DNA from 4 places in the Microbispora sp. CSR-4 genome. Region 3 is predicted to be linked to each of the others. Evidence: riboswitches for the same ligand, from Rfam matches in the RefSeq annotation. Region 3 holds a riboswitch; each other region holds the start of a gene.
The links. A riboswitch is a leader RNA that binds a small molecule or an ion and turns the genes downstream of it on or off. The one in region 3 is predicted to bind cyclic di-AMP.
Positions count from the first base shown of each region.

Region 1: it holds a riboswitch for cyclic di-AMP, as region 3 does, so the genes downstream of both, FLV34_RS06935 (C40 family peptidase) here and FLV34_RS21940 (NlpC/P60 family protein) in region 3, are expected to answer to the same signal.
Region 2: it holds a riboswitch for cyclic di-AMP, as region 3 does, so the genes downstream of both, FLV34_RS37735 (CHAP domain-containing protein) here and FLV34_RS21940 (NlpC/P60 family protein) in region 3, are expected to answer to the same signal.
Region 4: it holds a riboswitch for cyclic di-AMP, as region 3 does, so the genes downstream of both, FLV34_RS32300 (CHAP domain-containing protein) here and FLV34_RS21940 (NlpC/P60 family protein) in region 3, are expected to answer to the same signal.

Region 1 covers NZ_VJVX01000005.1:25,036-29,216, reverse strand. Annotated here, with positions in the region: gene FLV34_RS06940 (hypothetical protein) at 55-1,146, shown strand; cyclic di-AMP (ydaO/yuaA leader) riboswitch at 1,552-1,710, shown strand; gene FLV34_RS06935 (C40 family peptidase) at 1,905-2,354, shown strand; gene FLV34_RS06930 (MarR family winged helix-turn-helix transcriptional regulator) at 2,421-2,750, opposite strand; gene FLV34_RS06925 (alpha/beta fold hydrolase) at 2,846-3,595, shown strand; gene FLV34_RS06920 (YafY family protein) at 3,631-4,181, opposite strand, start outside.
Region 2 covers NZ_VJVX01000099.1:4,019-8,199, reverse strand. Annotated here, with positions in the region: gene FLV34_RS37740 (DUF222 domain-containing protein) at 1-1,004, shown strand, start outside; cyclic di-AMP (ydaO/yuaA leader) riboswitch at 1,487-1,629, shown strand; gene FLV34_RS37735 (CHAP domain-containing protein) at 1,861-2,574, shown strand; gene FLV34_RS37730 (DUF305 domain-containing protein) at 2,900-3,535, opposite strand; gene FLV34_RS37725 (hypothetical protein) at 3,686-4,181, opposite strand, start outside.
Region 3 covers NZ_VJVX01000030.1:2,550-6,730, forward strand. Annotated here, with positions in the region: gene FLV34_RS21930 (RDD family protein) at 1-1,083, opposite strand, end outside; gene FLV34_RS21935 (amino-acid N-acetyltransferase) at 1,231-1,782, opposite strand; cyclic di-AMP (ydaO/yuaA leader) riboswitch at 2,167-2,320, shown strand; gene FLV34_RS21940 (NlpC/P60 family protein) at 2,471-3,430, shown strand; gene FLV34_RS21950 (LuxR C-terminal-related transcriptional regulator) at 3,719-3,967, opposite strand; gene FLV34_RS21955 (helix-turn-helix domain-containing protein) at 4,039-4,181, opposite strand, start outside.
Region 4 covers NZ_VJVX01000059.1:13,395-17,575, reverse strand. Annotated here, with positions in the region: gene FLV34_RS32310 (TetR/AcrR family transcriptional regulator) at 1-81, opposite strand, end outside; gene FLV34_RS32305 (SDR family oxidoreductase) at 208-1,107, shown strand; cyclic di-AMP (ydaO/yuaA leader) riboswitch at 1,430-1,563, shown strand; gene FLV34_RS32300 (CHAP domain-containing protein) at 1,578-2,252, shown strand; gene FLV34_RS32295 (helix-turn-helix transcriptional regulator) at 2,401-2,748, shown strand; gene FLV34_RS32290 (SDR family NAD(P)-dependent oxidoreductase) at 2,841-3,602, shown strand; gene FLV34_RS32285 (excinuclease ABC subunit UvrA) at 3,903-4,181, opposite strand, start outside.

The DNA of each region.
Region 1 (4,181 bases), on a different contig from region 3:
GTGAACGACTCCCCTCGGTCAAACGTCGTACTGGTGAGCGGAAGGGGAAGCATCGTGCGCACCGTACTCGTCTCGGGCATATCGGCGATCGGGCTGGCGTTCCTGCCGGCCGCGGCGGCCTCGGGAGCGGCCCACCAGGGCGGCCAGGCCGGGGAGACCGCGCCCACGTGGCGGCTGGCCAAGGTGAACACCCTGCCCGGGGACGACGTGCTCGACGACGTGACGGTCCTCGGCAACGGGTCGGTGTGGGCGGCCGGCCACCGGGTCGTGAACGGCACGCGGCGGGGCCTGGTCGAGCGGTTCGACGGCCGATCGTGGAAGGTGCTCCCCGGCAGCCCGTCGTACGAGCTGACGGCCGTGACCGCCGGCTCGGACAAGAACGTGTGGGTCTTCGGCCCGGGGAAGGCGAGCCGGTGGAACGGCCGGACATGGACCACCTTCTCGCTCGGCAGCGGCTTCTCCACGACGGACGCCGACGGCACGGGCGCGAAGGACGTCTGGGCGGTCGCCGACTCCTCGGCCTCGGCCAGGCACTGGAACGGGTCGTCGTGGCGGAGCGTCCCGCTGCCGGCCCACGCCGCCGCCGTCGACGCGTACAAGGCCGGTGACGTCTGGGCGGCGGGGGCCAAGGGCACCCGTCCCGCGATCATGCGGTGGAACGGGAAGTCCTGGGCGCTGGTGCCCACCCCCGCGATCAAACTGCCCGCTCGCGACGCCGCCGCGGTGCTCACCGACATCGCCGTCCTCGGCCCCCGCAACGTGTGGGCCGTCGGCGGCGTGAGCTGGGAGGGCGCCGACGACCAGGGCGACGACAAGATCTACGACCGCCCCCTGGTCATGCACTGGAACGGCCGCTCGTGGACCGCCTCGGTCGGCGCCGTCAACGCCCAGCCGTACACGGAGGTGGAGCCCGACGGCGCGGGCGGCGTGTGGATCGTGCAGAGCGACTGGAACTCCACCCTGTGGCATGTCACGGGTTCGACGTGGCGGAGCACCCCGATCCCCCGGAAGGCCGGCACCGACGCCGCCCTGTTCTCGATCGCGCGCAGGCCCGGGACGACGACGCTGTGGGGCGCCGGGTTCACCGCGCCGCAGGGCGACCCCGACGACCCCTCCGCCAACGGCGCCTTCTGGCGTACGAACTAGCCATCCGGCAGGTCACGCCCGCTCGTGCAGGGCGGCAGCCGGGCGGCGCAAGCGACGATCAACGCCCCCCGGACCACAGGCGGGCAGCCGAGGGGCCGAAGGCCTCCAGGGTCAGGATGTACGCCGCCGCCAGGGCTTACTCGCCTTCCTCCGCAGGTCAGGCCCGCCATGGGACGAGTGTGACCAGCGCCACATCTCTTCCGCAGATGCACTCTGACCTGCAACTTCGCGCAGTTGATCCCTTTTATGCGCTTCTTATCCTTTTGATGCTCTTTGCGGAGATATGGGGCTCTTGGTAGTTTCCTTGCCCATCGGCGGGATCCACGTGACCTCGTCGTTACGAACCCGGCCCCGCCGGGTTCGACCATCCACAGTCGCCGTCGCCCCGCCTCTCCGCCCCCCTGGGCGCCGGTGATGCCGAATCCGAGCCGCTAGGAGGCTCGGAGCCGGGGAACCAATCGACCTTCGACGAAGGTCTGGGGTGAATCGGCGCGCCGGCGCCGTAGGGCGATCTTCCCTGCCCGAATCCGTCAGCTAACCCGGTAGGCGCAAGCGGAAGACCAAAGGGAGAGATCCTCCTGTCCACCAACTCCACCACTCTGCTCCGCATCGCCTGCGTCACGATCGGTAGCGCGGCGCTCACCGCGTCGGCCGGAGCATTGAGCGCACTCCCCGCAGCCGCCGCGTCCGCGACGGTGACATCCCCACCCCCGGCCCCCGCCCCCGCCCCCGCCCTCACCTCGGCGGTCATCCCGCCCGTGCCCCCCACAACGACCACCCCCCTGCATCCCGCGCCCGTGGCCGAGAACTCCGCCACGAGGAAGCTCACCAAGGCGGCTCTCCAGCAGGAGAAGGCCGAGCGCGCCATCAAGGTGGCGAAGAAGCAGCTCGGCGACCCGTACGTGTGGGGCGCCACGGGCCCAGGAGCGTTCGACTGCTCCGGGCTGGTCCAGTTCGCCTGGCGCAAGGCCGGCGTCAAGCTCCCGCGTACGACGTGGGCGATGCTCAGGCACGCCAAGAAGAGGGTCTCGCTGTCGCACCTCAAGCCCGGCGACCTCATCTTCACCAGTGGCGGCGGCCACGTGGGCATGTATCTCGGGCACAGGAAGGTGATCAGCGCCCCCCACAGCGGCGCGGTGGTCAGTGTCGACAGGCTCAACGCCTATTGGAGGGGCAGCTTCCTCACCGCCGTACGCCCCGGCGTCTGACCCGGGACGCCCTCGGTGGAGACGCGCCGCCGCGCAGCGCATCTCCGCCGAGGGCGTGGCCGGAGGCTACGCGTCCTCCACGACGAGGCGCCGGAGCAGGGCCAGCAGGGTCGCGCGGTCCGCGTCCGGCAGGGCGGTGTAGCACCTGGCGAGCACCTCGTCGGCGACCTTGCGCCCGGCTTCCAGGACCCGCTCGCCGGAAGGGGTGAGATGGTGCTCGATGCGCCTGCCGTGCCCGGGCCTGCGTTCGATCCATCCCTGGGCCACGAGCCGCCCGGCGAGGGTGCCGAAGGCCTGCTCGGTCTGGAACGTCGCCGCGGCCAGCTCCCGGGCCGACGCCCCGGGGGTACGGCTGATCGCCCGGAGGGCGTCCCACTGGGCGAGCGTCGCGCCGATCGCCGACAGCCCGCTCTCCAGGGCCCGGTGCTGCCGATATTGGACCTGTTTGACCGCCCGCCCGAGTTGTTGCAGATCGCGACCTGTCCCTCACCATGTCGGAGGCCGGCACCGGCAGACCGGCCCTGATCCTGCACGGCGGCGGCGGCCCCGCCACGATCGCCGGGCTCGCCGGGCACCTCTCCCGGACGGCACACACCCTGACGCCCGTGCATCCCGGCTGGGACGGCACCGACCGTCCCCCGTGGCTCACCGGCATCGACGACCTCGCCCTCGCCTACCTGCACTGCCTGCATCGCCTGGGGTTGCGCGACGTTCTCGTCGCCGGCTCCTCCCTCGGCGGCTGGACCGCCGCCGAGATGGCCGTACGCGACACGGCGGGGATCATCACCGGGCTGGTGCTGGTCGACGCCGTGGGCGTGGACGTCCCCGGCGAGCCGATCCGCGACTTCTTCGCCCTGGACGCGCGCGGCGTGGCCGAATACGCCTGGCACGACTCGCAGCGCTTCTACGTCGACCCGGCCGGCGTCCCCGCCGACCAGCTCGCAGCCCGGGCGGCCGACATGGCCACCATGCGCACGCTGGCGGGCGACCCCTACATGCACGATCCCAAACTGCTCCGCCGGTTGCGGCACGTCGACGTGCCCGCGCTCCTGGTGTGGGGGGAGAGCGACCGGATCGTCACCCCCGCCTACGGAGCCGCCTACGCCGGCGCCTTCGCCAACGGCCGGCTGGAGGTGATCCCGGAGGCCGGTCACCTGCCGCACATCGAACAGCCGGCGGCCACCTTCGCCGCGATCGACCGCCATCTGCACGCGGCCGGTTCGCCGGCGACCAGCGCTTAGCCCGCAGTCACCCGCCCGCCGTCACCCGCCCGCAGTCACTCTGCGGTCCTGCGGGCGGAAGCCGCGAGCCGGTCCGCGAGCGCCGCGACACGGTCGCGCAGCTCGTCCGGCCGCTCGATGACGAACGGCCGGTCGAGTGAGGCGAGCACCGGAGGCAGCCAGTCGAGCCGCTCCGCGCGCACCTCGACGCGGAGCCAGCCCTCGTCCCCGGAATCCGCCAGGGTCGCGACGGCGGCGGGAAGCCGGGCGCGGATCTGCTCGACCGTCCCCTGGATCCGCAGCACCACGTCGTACCGATATCGAGCCGTGGCGAATCCGGCCAGGACGTGCTGCGCCGGATCGAACCCGGCGGGCGGCTCGAACGAGCCGGGCAGCGTCCTCGCGTCCGCGATGCGGTCCAGCCGGAAGGTCCGGTCCTCGCCGATCTCCGGATCCGCGCCCGTGACGTACCACCGGCCCGAATGGGCGACGAGCCCGTACGGATGCAGCGTGCGCTCGCTGCGCCGACCATCGGCGGCGGTATACCTGATCGAGATCGGCCGGTGATGGCGCACCGCGTCGGCGACGCAGAGCAACACGGCGGTCT
Region 2 (4,181 bases), on a different contig from region 3:
CTGCCCCTTCGGACACAGCACCTTCGGACATAGCGTCTTCGGGCGCGACGGCTTCGGTCGCGACGGCTTCGGATGCGCCGCCATCGCAGGCGGCGCACTCGCAGGCAGCGCCTACGGAGGTGGCGCCTTCGGAGGCGGCGTGGCCGGACCCTCCGCCCGAGGACGCCTCCGCACGTCACACCCACGCCGGGCCTGGGCCTGCGGGGGACTGCCGGCATGGCCACAGCACGTGCCGGTGCGACGGCCAGGGCGCGTGCCGGTGCTGCGGCGAGGCGCGGTGCTCGCGTGCGACGCAGGCGTCGGGGACATCGGGACCGTCGGGAGCGACGCCCGGCGGGCCCGGACCGGAGCGGGAGACACCACCCGGATGGGCATCGGAAACGGCACCGGGAGCCGGGCGAGCGACACCGGAGACGGCGCAGGAGGCATCGCAAGGAGCCGCACAGGGGGCATCGCGGGGGGCGGCGCAAGGTGGGTCACCGGGATCTCCGGGTGCGTCGGCGGGCGCGATGCCCGGGGCGTTCTTGGGTGCGTCGTTGGGAGCGTCGGCAGGCACGCTGCTGGGGGCGTCGTTGGGGATGGCACCGGGGACAGCGCCGGGGTTGTTGCTGGCGACCGGGCAGGTGCTGCCCGTCTCCAGCGTGCATCGGCTCGCCCGGACCTCGACTCTGGTGCGGATCGTCATGAACGCCGAGGGACAGGTGCTGGACATGGGGCGCAAGGTCCGTCTGGCGACTCCTGCCCAGCGGCGGGCCATCTTCGCCCGGTACGCCACGTGCTGGATCGACGGCTGCCCGCTGCCGGCGACCATGTGCCAGATCGACCACGCCGACAACTGGAGCACCGGCGGGCTCACGGACCTGAAGCTGCTGGGCCCGGCGTGCCAGTTCCACAACCGCGACCGCTACCAGCACCCCGAGCGCTACACCCGCCGCAACGTAGGCGAAGACCGCTGGGCCTTCACCTACCACCGCCTCGGACGAGCCCGACGACTACACGAGTAAGGCGGGAGGCAGGCGGTGGAGGACCCACAGGCCGGCCCGGGCGACGCACGGACCGGCCCCGGAGGCTGCGGGCGTGAGGCGTGAGGCGGGAGCGTGGGCGATGCGCAGGGCAGGCCCAGGCTGACGCGCGGACAGACCCGGCGACTACGCGAGCGAGGGGAGCGCCAAGACAGCCGGAAGCCCTCGACCGCGTCGGCACTCGGCCCAGCAGACCCCGCGCCGGCAGACACGCGCGAGCAGGCCCGCGCTGGCAGAGCCGCGCCGGCAGACCCCGCGCCGGCAGACCCGCGCTGGCAGAGCCGCGCCGTACGGCGTGGTGTGGCGCATCTCACCGCGGGCGGCCCGCGACCGTGAGGACCTGCGGAAGCAGGGAACGGCGACAGCCGGGATGATCCCCTTTACAGGCCATTTGGCCGTGTCTTACTTGTTATCTACTAAGCTTCCCGTGTGTCTCGCCGGTGAGCGGTCCTCAACCCGAGGACGACCGGCGACCGCCGAATCCCGGAAGTCATCGATCCCGGGAACCGGGGACCCACGTCTCTTGGGGTGAATCCGGACCATCCGGTAGGGCTACTCCTGGCCCGAACCCGTCAGCTAACCCGGTAGGCGGCCAAGGAGAGGAGAGCGTGGAGTGTCGGCTCCACCTGCCCACCCGGTCCGCGTCGTGTCGCCGGACCACCTGCCCGCCCTGGAACGTCTCCAGGCTTCCGGGGTGATGGCGCGCCCGTGACGGGCTGCCACATCTCCCGTTTCTGATTCCGCCCCGCCGTGGCGTGTCCCCGGACGGTCATGCCGTCATGCCGCACGCCCGCGGGCCGGTTCGTCATGTCTCGAAGCGCGCCATGAGGAGCCCCCGATTTCCACCGATCCGATAGCTCGACAGCTGCTCGACGCCGTACGCCCCGAGCTGGGCTACCGCGAACGAGCCGGGAAACACACCAAGTTCGGCGAGTGGTACGCCGAAAACGTCGCCAAGGACCCCGACTTCAAGGCCGCCCCGTGGTGCGACATGTTCGTCTCCTGGGCGGCCGACCGGGCCGGGGTGCAGGACCATGTCGGCGAGTTCGCGCTGACCACGCGGCACGCCAAGTGGTTCGAGAAGCACCACGCCTGGAGCGACAAGCCCGAGCCGGGCGCCGTGGTCTTCTTCGCCTGGTCAGGGTCCAAGAAGATCCGCGACATCGACCACGTCGGCATCGTCGAGAAGGTCGTCGGCCGGAAGGTCCACACGATCGAGGGCAACGTCGACGGCGTGTGGCTGAAGCGCAAGGTCCGCGACACGAGCACGATCGTCGGGTACGGCCTGCCGCGCAAGGTCAAGGTGACGCCGAAGACGCCGGTGACGATCCAGCCCATGGCGGCCGTGAACGCGAGCGTCCAGAGCGCCGCTGCGCCCGCCACCAGGAACATGGCGGCCACGCAGGGGAAGCCGCTCGACATCGTGTGCTCGCCGGGCGACGCCGTCCTGTCGGCCGGTCTGCTGTTCGCGGTGGTCTCCACCGCCGTGACCGGGATACGGGTCAAGACCGCGGCGGCGTCGTCCGACGGACGGCACCGCAAGCGCGGGTGACCTCCCCCTTCCGGATCTCCCGCCGCTCATAGGGACTCCAGCCCGGGCCTTGGGACCTCCGGCCCGGCCCTGGCGATCTCCGGCCCGGCCCTGGCGATCTCCGGCCCGATCAGGGGAACCTCCGGCCGGTCCGAAACGGCCAGGGCTTCGAACGCCATACTCGACGGCGCCACGCTCGTCGGCGACGTGTTCGACGGCGACGTGTTCGACGGCGACGTGTTCGACGGCGACGTGCTCGCCGCTTCCGCCGTGGCGACTGCCACGGCGAGCACGGCGCCGGTCCGGGCCGTCACGGTGCCCTGACCCGGCATGCTGACCCGGCAGGTCAACCAGGCAGGCCGCTCAGCATGCTCTTCATCTCCTTGATCTCGGCCGACTGGCTGGAGATGATCGACTCCGCCAGCCTACGCGCCGGCTCGTAGCTTCCGCCGCTCAGCTCGTCGCGCGCCATGGTGACGGCGCCTTCGTGGTGCCGGATCATCATCGTGAGGAAGGCCCGGTCGAAGTCCCGTCCGGACAGCCCTTCGAGACGCCGCATGTCCTCGGGGGACATCATCCCGGGCATGGCGTGATGCGTCGGCGCCGGGCTCTCCCCGGGCACCTGTTCGCCCCAGGTCGTGAGCCAGCCGCTCATCGTCCGGATCTCGGGAGCCTGCGCGGCCTCGATCCGCCGGGCGAGCCGCGCGACCCGGGCGTCCGCCGCCCGGTCTTCGGCCAGTCGCCCCATCTCCACCGCCTGCTGATGATGGGGGATCATCATCCGGGCGAACATGACGTCCTGGTCGTTGTGGTCGGCCGTCGTTGTCGGCGGCGTTGTCGGCGGCGGCGTCGGGTCGCTGGGCGCGGTGGGCACACCGGGTGAGGAAGGCGTCGCGGCCGAGGCGGCGGTGCCGTACGCGCCGCCCGTGCCGGCCAGCAGACCGGCTGTCAGCAGGGCGACCGGCAGGACACGTCCGTTCATCGGCCAACACCTCCGTACGTCCCGGCGGCTGGTCGAGGACCGGCGCCGCCCCGCCCGCGGTGCCGGCGGCGGCGCCACCCCCGGTGCGCCGTCGCCGCACGAACCGTGTGGCGAACCTGGTCCTCCTGTCGTACCCGTGGAACGTTCCCGTCAGCCGTTGAACGTGATCCTGAACCGGTAGTTGTCGCCGTAGGTCGAGCCGCGGATGGTGAACGCCGCGCTCCCCGAGCTCACCCGGCCCGAGACCGTGGCCCCGGCGTTGACGGCGTAGAGGAAACGAGACGTGCCGAGATCGCGGCAGGGGACGATGGTCTTCTCGCCGTAGAAATGGTTGAACGTGGCCCCTTCGGCGCGGTGGCTGTCGACCAGCTTGCCGGACCAGGAGGTGCCCGATCGGCTGGTGACCCAGTAGCCCAGCAGGAGTTTCGGGTCGCGTACGTTACCGCCGAGATCGCGGGCCGACGCGGTGACAACGTGGGCGGAGCCGAACTGGAAGGATCCGAGCGCTCCGATGTCGCCCACATAGAACTCCCAGTAGAAGGGGTTGCGTTCGACCCTGCCCGCGGCGGACTTGCGTGGACCGGTGACGAATTTCGCGGCCGCCTTGTATCGGCTGGTGCCGACGAACCGGTGCTCGCCCCAGAGG
Region 3 (4,181 bases):
GAATTCGTAGACGACCATGACGAGGCCGCCCAGGATCGCCGTGAGCAGCGACGCCAGGAAGTAACCGCTTCCGGGGTTGTAAACCCCGCTCCTAATGTCGACGCTCGCGTTGGTGACGACGATGGCCGCGACCACGACCGTGATGATCCCGAGCGGAATACCGACGATCACGCCATCGATGATGCGGGCGACGAGACGCTGCCACCACTCCGCGAGCGGAGCCGGGGCGCCGGGCGGGATCGGGCCGGCGGGCGCGTACGGCTGGCCGTAGCCGGGCTGACCATAGGCGGGCTGGCCGTACGGCTGCTGGCCATAACCGGGCTGCTGCCCATAGCCCGCCTGGGGGCTCGGCTGGGCGAACTGCTGCTGCCCGTACTGGTCCTGGCCGTACGGCTGCTGGGCCTGCGGCTGGCCGTAGCCCTGCTGGCCGTAACCGGGCTGCTGCTGAGCGCCGTAGCCCTGCTGCTGGCCGTACGGCTGCTGCGGGCCGGTCTGACCATAGCCCTGCTGGGGGTGACCCTGCTGCGGCCCGGTCTGGCCATAACCCTGCTGCTGCCCATAGCCCTGCTGCTGGCCGTACTGGTCCTGACCATATGGCTGCTGGGCCTGCGGCTGGCCGTAACCCTGCTGACCGTAACCGGGCTGCTGCTGAGCGCCGTAGCCCTGCTGCTGGCCGTACGGCTGCTGCGGGCCGGTCTGACCATAGCCCTGCTGGGGGTGACCCTGCTGCGGCCCGGTCTGACCATAACCCTGCTGCTGCCCATAGCCCTGCTGCTGGCCGTAGTCCTGGGGACCGGTCTGCTGGCCGTACTGCTGCTGGGCCTGCGGGGCCTGCTGACCATAGCCCTGCTGGCCGTACGGCTGCTGCTGGGCGCCGTAGCCCTGCTGCTGGCCGTAGCCGCCCTGAGCGGGGTCGTAGGCGGGCGGCTGCTGCGGACCCGTGTGCTGCCCGCGATAGCTGACCACCGTGACGTCGGGGTCGTATTCCTGGGGTTGTCTGTCCGTGTTGTACCCGGGGTTCGATGACGGCGGTGGCGTTCCGTCCGACTCGTCCTGGGGGTACGGCGGCTGTCCGGTGCTCACCGTGTCACCTCGTTTCGAAGACGCATGCGCCGCACGTCTGTAGCACACGCTGATATTGCCAAAAGTAGCGACAGGCGTATCAACAGTCACCTTTGCAACAGTCGACAACCACCGTCAAGATCGATGATCAATGCCCATCAATGGTGATCAATGACGGTCGAGGTGCAGCAACATCCGGGTGTTCCCCAGCGTGTTCGGCTTCACGTGCTCCAGGTCGAGAAACTCGGCGACACCCTCGTCGTACGACGCCAGGAGCTCCGCGTAGACCTCAGGGGAGACCGGGGTGCCCTGGATGGGCCGGAAACCGTGCCTGGCGAAGAAGTCCACCGCGAACGTGAGGCAGAAGACCCTCCGCACGCCGAGGTCCCTGGCGGTCTCGATGAGCGCGGCGACGATCCGGTGGCCGATGCCCCCGCCGCGCGCCGCGGGGTCCACCGCGACGGTCCTGATCTCGGCGAGGTCCTCCCACAGCACGTGCAGCGCGCCGCAGCCGACGACCTGCCCGGCCGTCTCGGCCACCCAGAACTCCTGGACGTCCTCATACAGCGTGACCGTGCTCTTCTTGAGCAGGCGGGGCCCGTTGCCGGAGTACGCGTCGACGAGACGCCGGATCGCCCGGACGTCCGGCGTCCTGGCCCGGCGCACCGTCACGGCCGTGGCACCCGACTCACTGGGCGTCTGCGCGGCGACCTGCTCCATGACCGGTCAGCCTAGCCGCAGCGCGGCCTGATCCCATGCGCGGAGCGTCCCCCGGATAACGGTCATCCCCAAACGCCAGACCCCACATGAGTTCTGACCGTGTGTAGCCGCCCGGACGCGGACGGACGCACGGTCACACCCCAAGGCCACTGTCCACTTTTGTCCCAGTTTTTTCACCAGCCCGAGCAGCACATCCAAACTCTCGGATCGCTCCAAACCCTTGTGAACACGGACGTTTCACAACCGATCCCGTGATCCGACCGTGATCCTTTGGTTGTCAAACCTAGACGGGTTTCGGAGTTCTGGTTGAGCAAGAACTCGCGGTGCACTATCGTCCAGCGACGATGCCGGTCATCGTGAGCGCTCGCGGCGACCGGGCGCCGAATCTTCGAAGCACCGAGTGCGAAGGGGAGCCGGGGACCCAACTGCAGGATCCAGGATCGGTTCGGTCTCAGATCGACAAGGGGTGAATCCGCCAGGTAGGGCTACTCCGGCCCGAACCCGTCAGCTAACCCGGTAGGCGCTCAGCAGCGCCCCGCCGTACGGCCCCGTCTCGACGACGGGCCCGCCGCGGGGCGCACATGGGAGAGGAGCTCGGTTGCGCATGCGTGGCAAGAGGCCGGCGGGCAGGCACGCCCGCGGCCGGCGATCCGGATCCGGCACGGCCGGTCCGGGTCCCCTCCGCCGTTTGGCGTTCGTCGGACTCGCGATCAGCGCGATCACGTTCGGCGCCCCGGTCGTCAGCGCCACCGCCGACCCGAAGCCGAGCCTCAAGCAGCTCACCAAGCAGGTCGAGGACCTCTACGACGAAATCGAGACGCTCACCGAGCAGTACAACGGCGAGCGGGTGCGTCTGAAGGCGGCCGAGCGGTCCGCCGACCTCGCCAAGAAGAACCTTGCCAAGAGCGAGGCCGAGCTGGAGGTCCGCCGGCAGAAGGCGAGCGCCCTCGCGCAGCACTCCTACATGACCAACGGGCTCGGCAACGCGCTCGCGCTCATCGACAGCGACATCGACCCCCGGCGCTACCTCGACCAGGCCTCCACGACGTACGCGCTGGAGCTGCAGCAGAGCCAGGAGGTCGCGGAGGTCACCAAGGCCATGGACGCCGCCGCGCGGGCCAGGCAGAGCGCCTCCGCCCGGCAGGCCGAGGTCAAGAAGCTCCTCAGCGGCCTCGACGCCCGGCGCGACAAGATCACCAGTCTGATCAAGAAGACCGAGAGCAGCCTCTACCGGCAGGTCTCCCAGACGATCGGCAGAGAGACGCGCACGAGGACGGACTTCCCCATCATCGGTGACGGCAAGGCCGCCCAGGCGGCGCGCTGGGCCCTCGCGCAGCAGCTCAAGCCGTACGTGTGGGGCGCCGATGGGCCCGGCTCCTTCGACTGCTCCGGCCTGGTCATGGCGGCCTACCAGTCCGTCGGGATCAGCCTGCCGCACTACACGGGCGACCAGTGGACGGCCGGCACGCACATCCCGCGTGACCAGCTCCGCCCCGGCGACCTGGTGTTCTTCTACTCCGACCTGCACCACGTGGGCATCTACATCGGCAACGGCTACATGATCCACGCGCCGCGCACAGGAGACGTCGTCCACATCGCGAAGATCGACGGCCGGCCGTTCGCGGGCGCGGTGCGCGTCGCCGACTGAGTCTCTGGCCACGGGGCCTCTGACCACGGGGCCTCTGACCACGGAGCCTCTGTCACAGGGGCCTCGGTCTACGGAGCCCTTCGTCTACGGAGCGCCTCGGTCTGCGAGGGCCTCTGTCTGCGGGCGCTCTTCCACGGAGCCTTCCCGGGGGCCTTTCCGGGGAGCCTTCCCGGGGAGCCTTTCCGGGGGCCTTTTCGGAGAGCCCCTCCTCCGTTGGAGGGGCGCCGGTCCCTTTCGCAGCGAACGCGGCCGGACAACGCAGTCGGATAACGCGCTTAGATGAAACACTCAGATGAGGCGGCGGCGTGCCGCCCAGGCGACCGCCTCGATCGCCGTCGCCACACCGATGCGGTCGCAGATGCACCGCAACCGGCGCCGCACGGTTCGGCCGCTGACGTCGAGACTGCGGCCCACCCGGTCTGCTGTCACTCCCTTGGCCAGCTCCGCGAGGAGAAGCAGATCCTCTTCGGTGAGACCGGCACGCTCAAGGTCCGAGGCAGGATTGTCACCTCGGTAGACGACCTCGGGAACACCCATCGTCCGCCCTCCCCCACGACGATGTCGTCGGCCCACCCTTCAGGGAAGGTAAACGCCTCGCCTGAAGGTCGTCAAGGTCGGTGGCCGGAGCGGCGGTCGTACGCCTGCCTGGCCGCTTCGACATCCTCCATGTGGATCTCGGCCCAGCGCTTGATCGCTTCGAGCAGCGGCATGAGGTCCTCGCCCAGCGGCGTGAGCCGATAGTCGACCCTCA
Region 4 (4,181 bases), on a different contig from region 3:
CTGCTCGAACCCGTGGGTCGCGAACAGTTCGAGCGCGGCCTCCTGCAGCCGCTCGGCGGCCCCGGGCGCCCAACGCGTCATGCGATCAAGTGTAGTGATGACGGCCACGAAGGAGTACCGTGATGTCTGTGACTGACGTCAGTCACAGACATCAGTTTTTCGGGAAGTCGCTCCGCCCTGCCGGCGGTGCGCCGAAGGAGATTCCTCATGCGTGTTTTCGTCACCGGAGCCTCCGGATGGATCGGCTCCGCGGTGACCGATGAGCTGCTCGCCGCCGGTCACGAGGTCATCGGACTGGCGAGGTCGGACGCGTCCGCCGCCGCCCTGGAGGGCAAGGGGGCCCGGGTCCGCCGCGGCGACCTCGACGATCTCGACGGCATCCGCCTGGGCGCCCGGGACGCCGACGCCGTCATCCATCTCGCGAACAAGCACGACTGGTCCGACCCGGCCGGCACGGCGGCGACCGAACGAGCCGCCGTGCAGACCATCGGCGAGGCGCTGGAGGGAACCGGTCGTCCGTTCCTGCTCGCCTCGGGACTCGCCGGTTTCGCCCCGGGCCGGCCCGCCACCGAGGACGACCCGTCGCCGTTCCACGGCCCCGATTCGCCCCGCGGCGGGAGCGAGAACCTGGCGCTGGAGTTCGTCGAGCGTGGCGTGCACACCGTGAGCCTGCGCTTCGCGCCGACCGTGCACGGCACCGGCGACCACGGCTTCATCGCGATCCTCGCCGCGATCGCCCGCGAGAAGGGCGTTTCGGGTTACCCGGGCGACGGCGCCAACCGCTGGTCCGCCGTGCACGTGCGCGACGCCGCCCGCATGGTCGCACTCGGCCTGGAGAAGGCGCCCGCGGGCGCGCGGCTGCACGCCGTCGCCGAGGAAGGCGTCCCGACCCGCGTGATCGCGGAGGCGATCGGCCGCGCGTTCGGCCTTCCCGTCGCCTCGATCGCCCCCGGAGACGTGCCGGACCACTTCGGGTGGATCGGCAACTTCTTCGGCATGGACCTCGCGGCGACCAGCACCGCGACGCGCACCCTCCTCGGGTGGACGCCCACCGGCCCGGCCCTCGTCGACGACCTCGACACGGGCGCGTACGCGATCTCCCGTTGACGACGCCGCGACCAAGGGCGCGTCAAGCGAGGCCGGGAGATTTTTCCGGGTCCCGGCGCGGGGGTAGCGCCCCCGCGCCGGGCCCGCGGCGGAGGGCGGGGCAGGGCGGGATCGCCGTCAGGGGCGGGGTCCCGCTGATCGGGGGCCGCCTCACCGTACCCTTGCCGTCCGCTTTGTACCGGACTTGACGGGTAAAATCCCTCTTGTAGTTACTTGACCGGTCTGACCTGGTCTATTAGCTTTTAGGCAGCTCAGGGCGCACTTGCTCATCTCAATGGTCAAGAAGCCCTCCTCAGACCGACGCGGCCGGCCATCCCGGCCTGCCGCCCGGCCGCCGAGTCCGCGTCCGCGCGGAGCCGGGGACCCACCTCTCCTGGGGTGAATCGGCATGCGTGCCGTAGGGCGACTTCCAGCCCGAACCCGTCAGCTAACCCGGTAGGTGGCATGGAAGTAAGGGAGAACGCCCCACCATGCACGTCTTCACCACTTGGGTCCGCGCTGCCCTCGCGGGCGGAGCCCTCGCCTCGGCCGTGCTGATCGCGGCGCCCGCGGCGCACGCGGACAACCCGGCGACCGGGAAGGGTCCGGCGACCGCGCAGTCCATGCCGGAGATCGCCGCCAGGCTGCCCAAGATCACCTCGGCCGACGTGCTGAAGCTGGCCAGGAGCCAGATCGGGATCAGCGAGAACGCCAAGGGCGGCGGCACCAAGTTCCAGGAGTGGTACATGTCCACGCCGCGCGCCCGCGAGACCCTCGCCCGCGACGGCGGCAAGCTCGCCGACTACCTCAACGCCCCCTGGTGCGACATGTTCGTGTCCTGGGTGGGCCAGCAGCTCGGCATCGGCCCGGTGATGGGCGCCGACGCGTACACCGTGAAGCACGCGCAGTGGTTCGCCGACCACGGCCGCTGGGGTCACACGCCCAAGCCGGGCGCGGTGGTGTTCTTCGCCTGGAGCGGCAGCAAGCACATCGACGACATCAACCACGTCGGGTTCGTCGTCAAGGACAACGGCGACGGAACGATCCAGACCATCGAGGGCAACACGGGCGACGGCGGCGCCGTCGAGGCCCGCACCCGTCCCACCTGGCAGGTGGCGGGATACGGCTACCCGATGTACCCCGGGGACCTGTCCGCCTCCTCCTGACGGACGGCCTTCTGGCGGACGATCCATCGTCGTTCCGACGACGGCCCACAAGCGCGCCGGTGATCCCGGCGCGCTTCGCCGTCCCGGCCGGGAGCGTACGGCTCCTGCCGAATTGACCTACGCGAGCGCGAGCTGCGAGCCTGACGGCATGCACGCGTTCGACGTCCTCGGCGATCCGGTGCGCCGCCGGATCCTGGAACTGCTCGCGGAGGGCGAGCGCCCCGCCGGGGAGATCGGCGCGATCGTGCAGGAGGAGTTCGGGATCTCCCAGCCCGGGGTGTCCCAGCACCTGCGCGTGCTGCGGGAGAGCGGTTTCGCGACGGTCCGGGCCGAGGGCACCCGGCGCCTTTACGCCGTCGACCCGGCGCCGCTCCGCGAGGTCGACACCTGGCTCGACCACTTCCGCCGCTTCTGGAACCAGCGCCTCGACGCCCTGGGCACCGAACTGGCCCGCGGCAGGCGCGAGCGCCGACTCCGGGACGACGCCCGTCCGTAAGCCGTGCGCGTGCAGATCGCCGCATTCTGCATTATTGGCTCAGAATCACCTGGTCGGCAGGAGTCACGCCGTGGTCATAGCGCTGCTGGGCGCTGGTTAGCGGAGCCGGCCGGGGAATCGGAGCCGCGACCGCGCTCGAGTTGGGCCGGCTCGGCTATCACGTGATAGTCAACTATCTGAGAGACGCCGACTCCGCGGAGCTGGTGGTCAAGCAGATCGGCGCCGCGCAGGCGGTACAGGCCGACGTGACCGACGAAGCCCAGGTGACCACGCTGGTGGACCGGGTGGTCGCCGAGCACGGGCGGATCGACGTGCTTGTGGGCAACGCCCACACCGCGGCGCCGCCTTTCGGCCCGCTGGAGCATGTGCCGTGGGAGGCGTTCGCAGCCAAGATCAGCGATGAGCTGGCCGGCATCTACCACCTGACCCGGCGGGTGCTGCCGGTCATGCGCCGGCGGCGGTCCGGCCGGATCGTCTACGTCTCCGCTACCGCGGCCGAGCTGATCATCGGCAGTGCCGCCCAGTCCACTGCCAAAGCCGCGGTGAACGCCTTCGCCCAGCAGATCGCCGGCGAGACCATACGGGACGGCATCACCGTCAATGCCGTCGCCCCTGGCGCGGTTCGTACCGATGCCACCGCTGAGGTGTTCACCGATGGCATCCGGCGCCACTTCGGTGACCGGTCGGTGACCGGCACGATGCTGCGGCCGCAGGATTTGGCTCGCCCGATCGCCGCGCTCGTGGACGGCGCGTTCGCCACGGTCACCGGCCAGGTGATCCGGGTCGATGGCGGATACGGGCTGCTGAGTCAGTTGCTGGACGGCCTACCGGCCCAGTTCTCCACGGCTTCGTGACCCTCAGAACAGGGAGTGCGGCTCAAACCCCAGGTTGATGACGTCGACCCAGGTCACAGCCCGGGGGAATACGCTGATGAGGCGGTCGCGCTCATGTCCGAGCTCCACCGGCCGACGGGCCTGCGGTTGTCGGCGGGCCTGCGCGCTTAGAGAGTTGCGGTACACCGTCGCCATTCCGATGGCGAACCCATCAGGTCGGCGACGGTGATCGCATGTGGCACGCGCACTGGTTCGGCCTGCTGTCGCGTGCTCAGCTTGGGCGAGCCTCGGGCCCGGACCGGCATTCGCGACAGGCCGAGGTCAGGCGCCGACGTAGGCCGCGAGGTGCTCGCCGGTGAGGGTGGAGCGGGCGGCGACGAGGTCGGCCGGGGTGCCTTCGAAGACGATCCGGCCGCCGTCGTGACCGGCGCCGGGGCCCAGGTCGATGATCCAGTCGGCGTGCGCCATGACCGCCTGGTGGTGCTCGATCACGATGACCGACTTGCCGGAGTCGACCAGCCGGTCGAGCAGCCCGAGCAGTTGCTCGACGTCGGCGAGGTGGAGACCGGCGGTCGGCTCGTCGAGGACGTAGACGCCGCC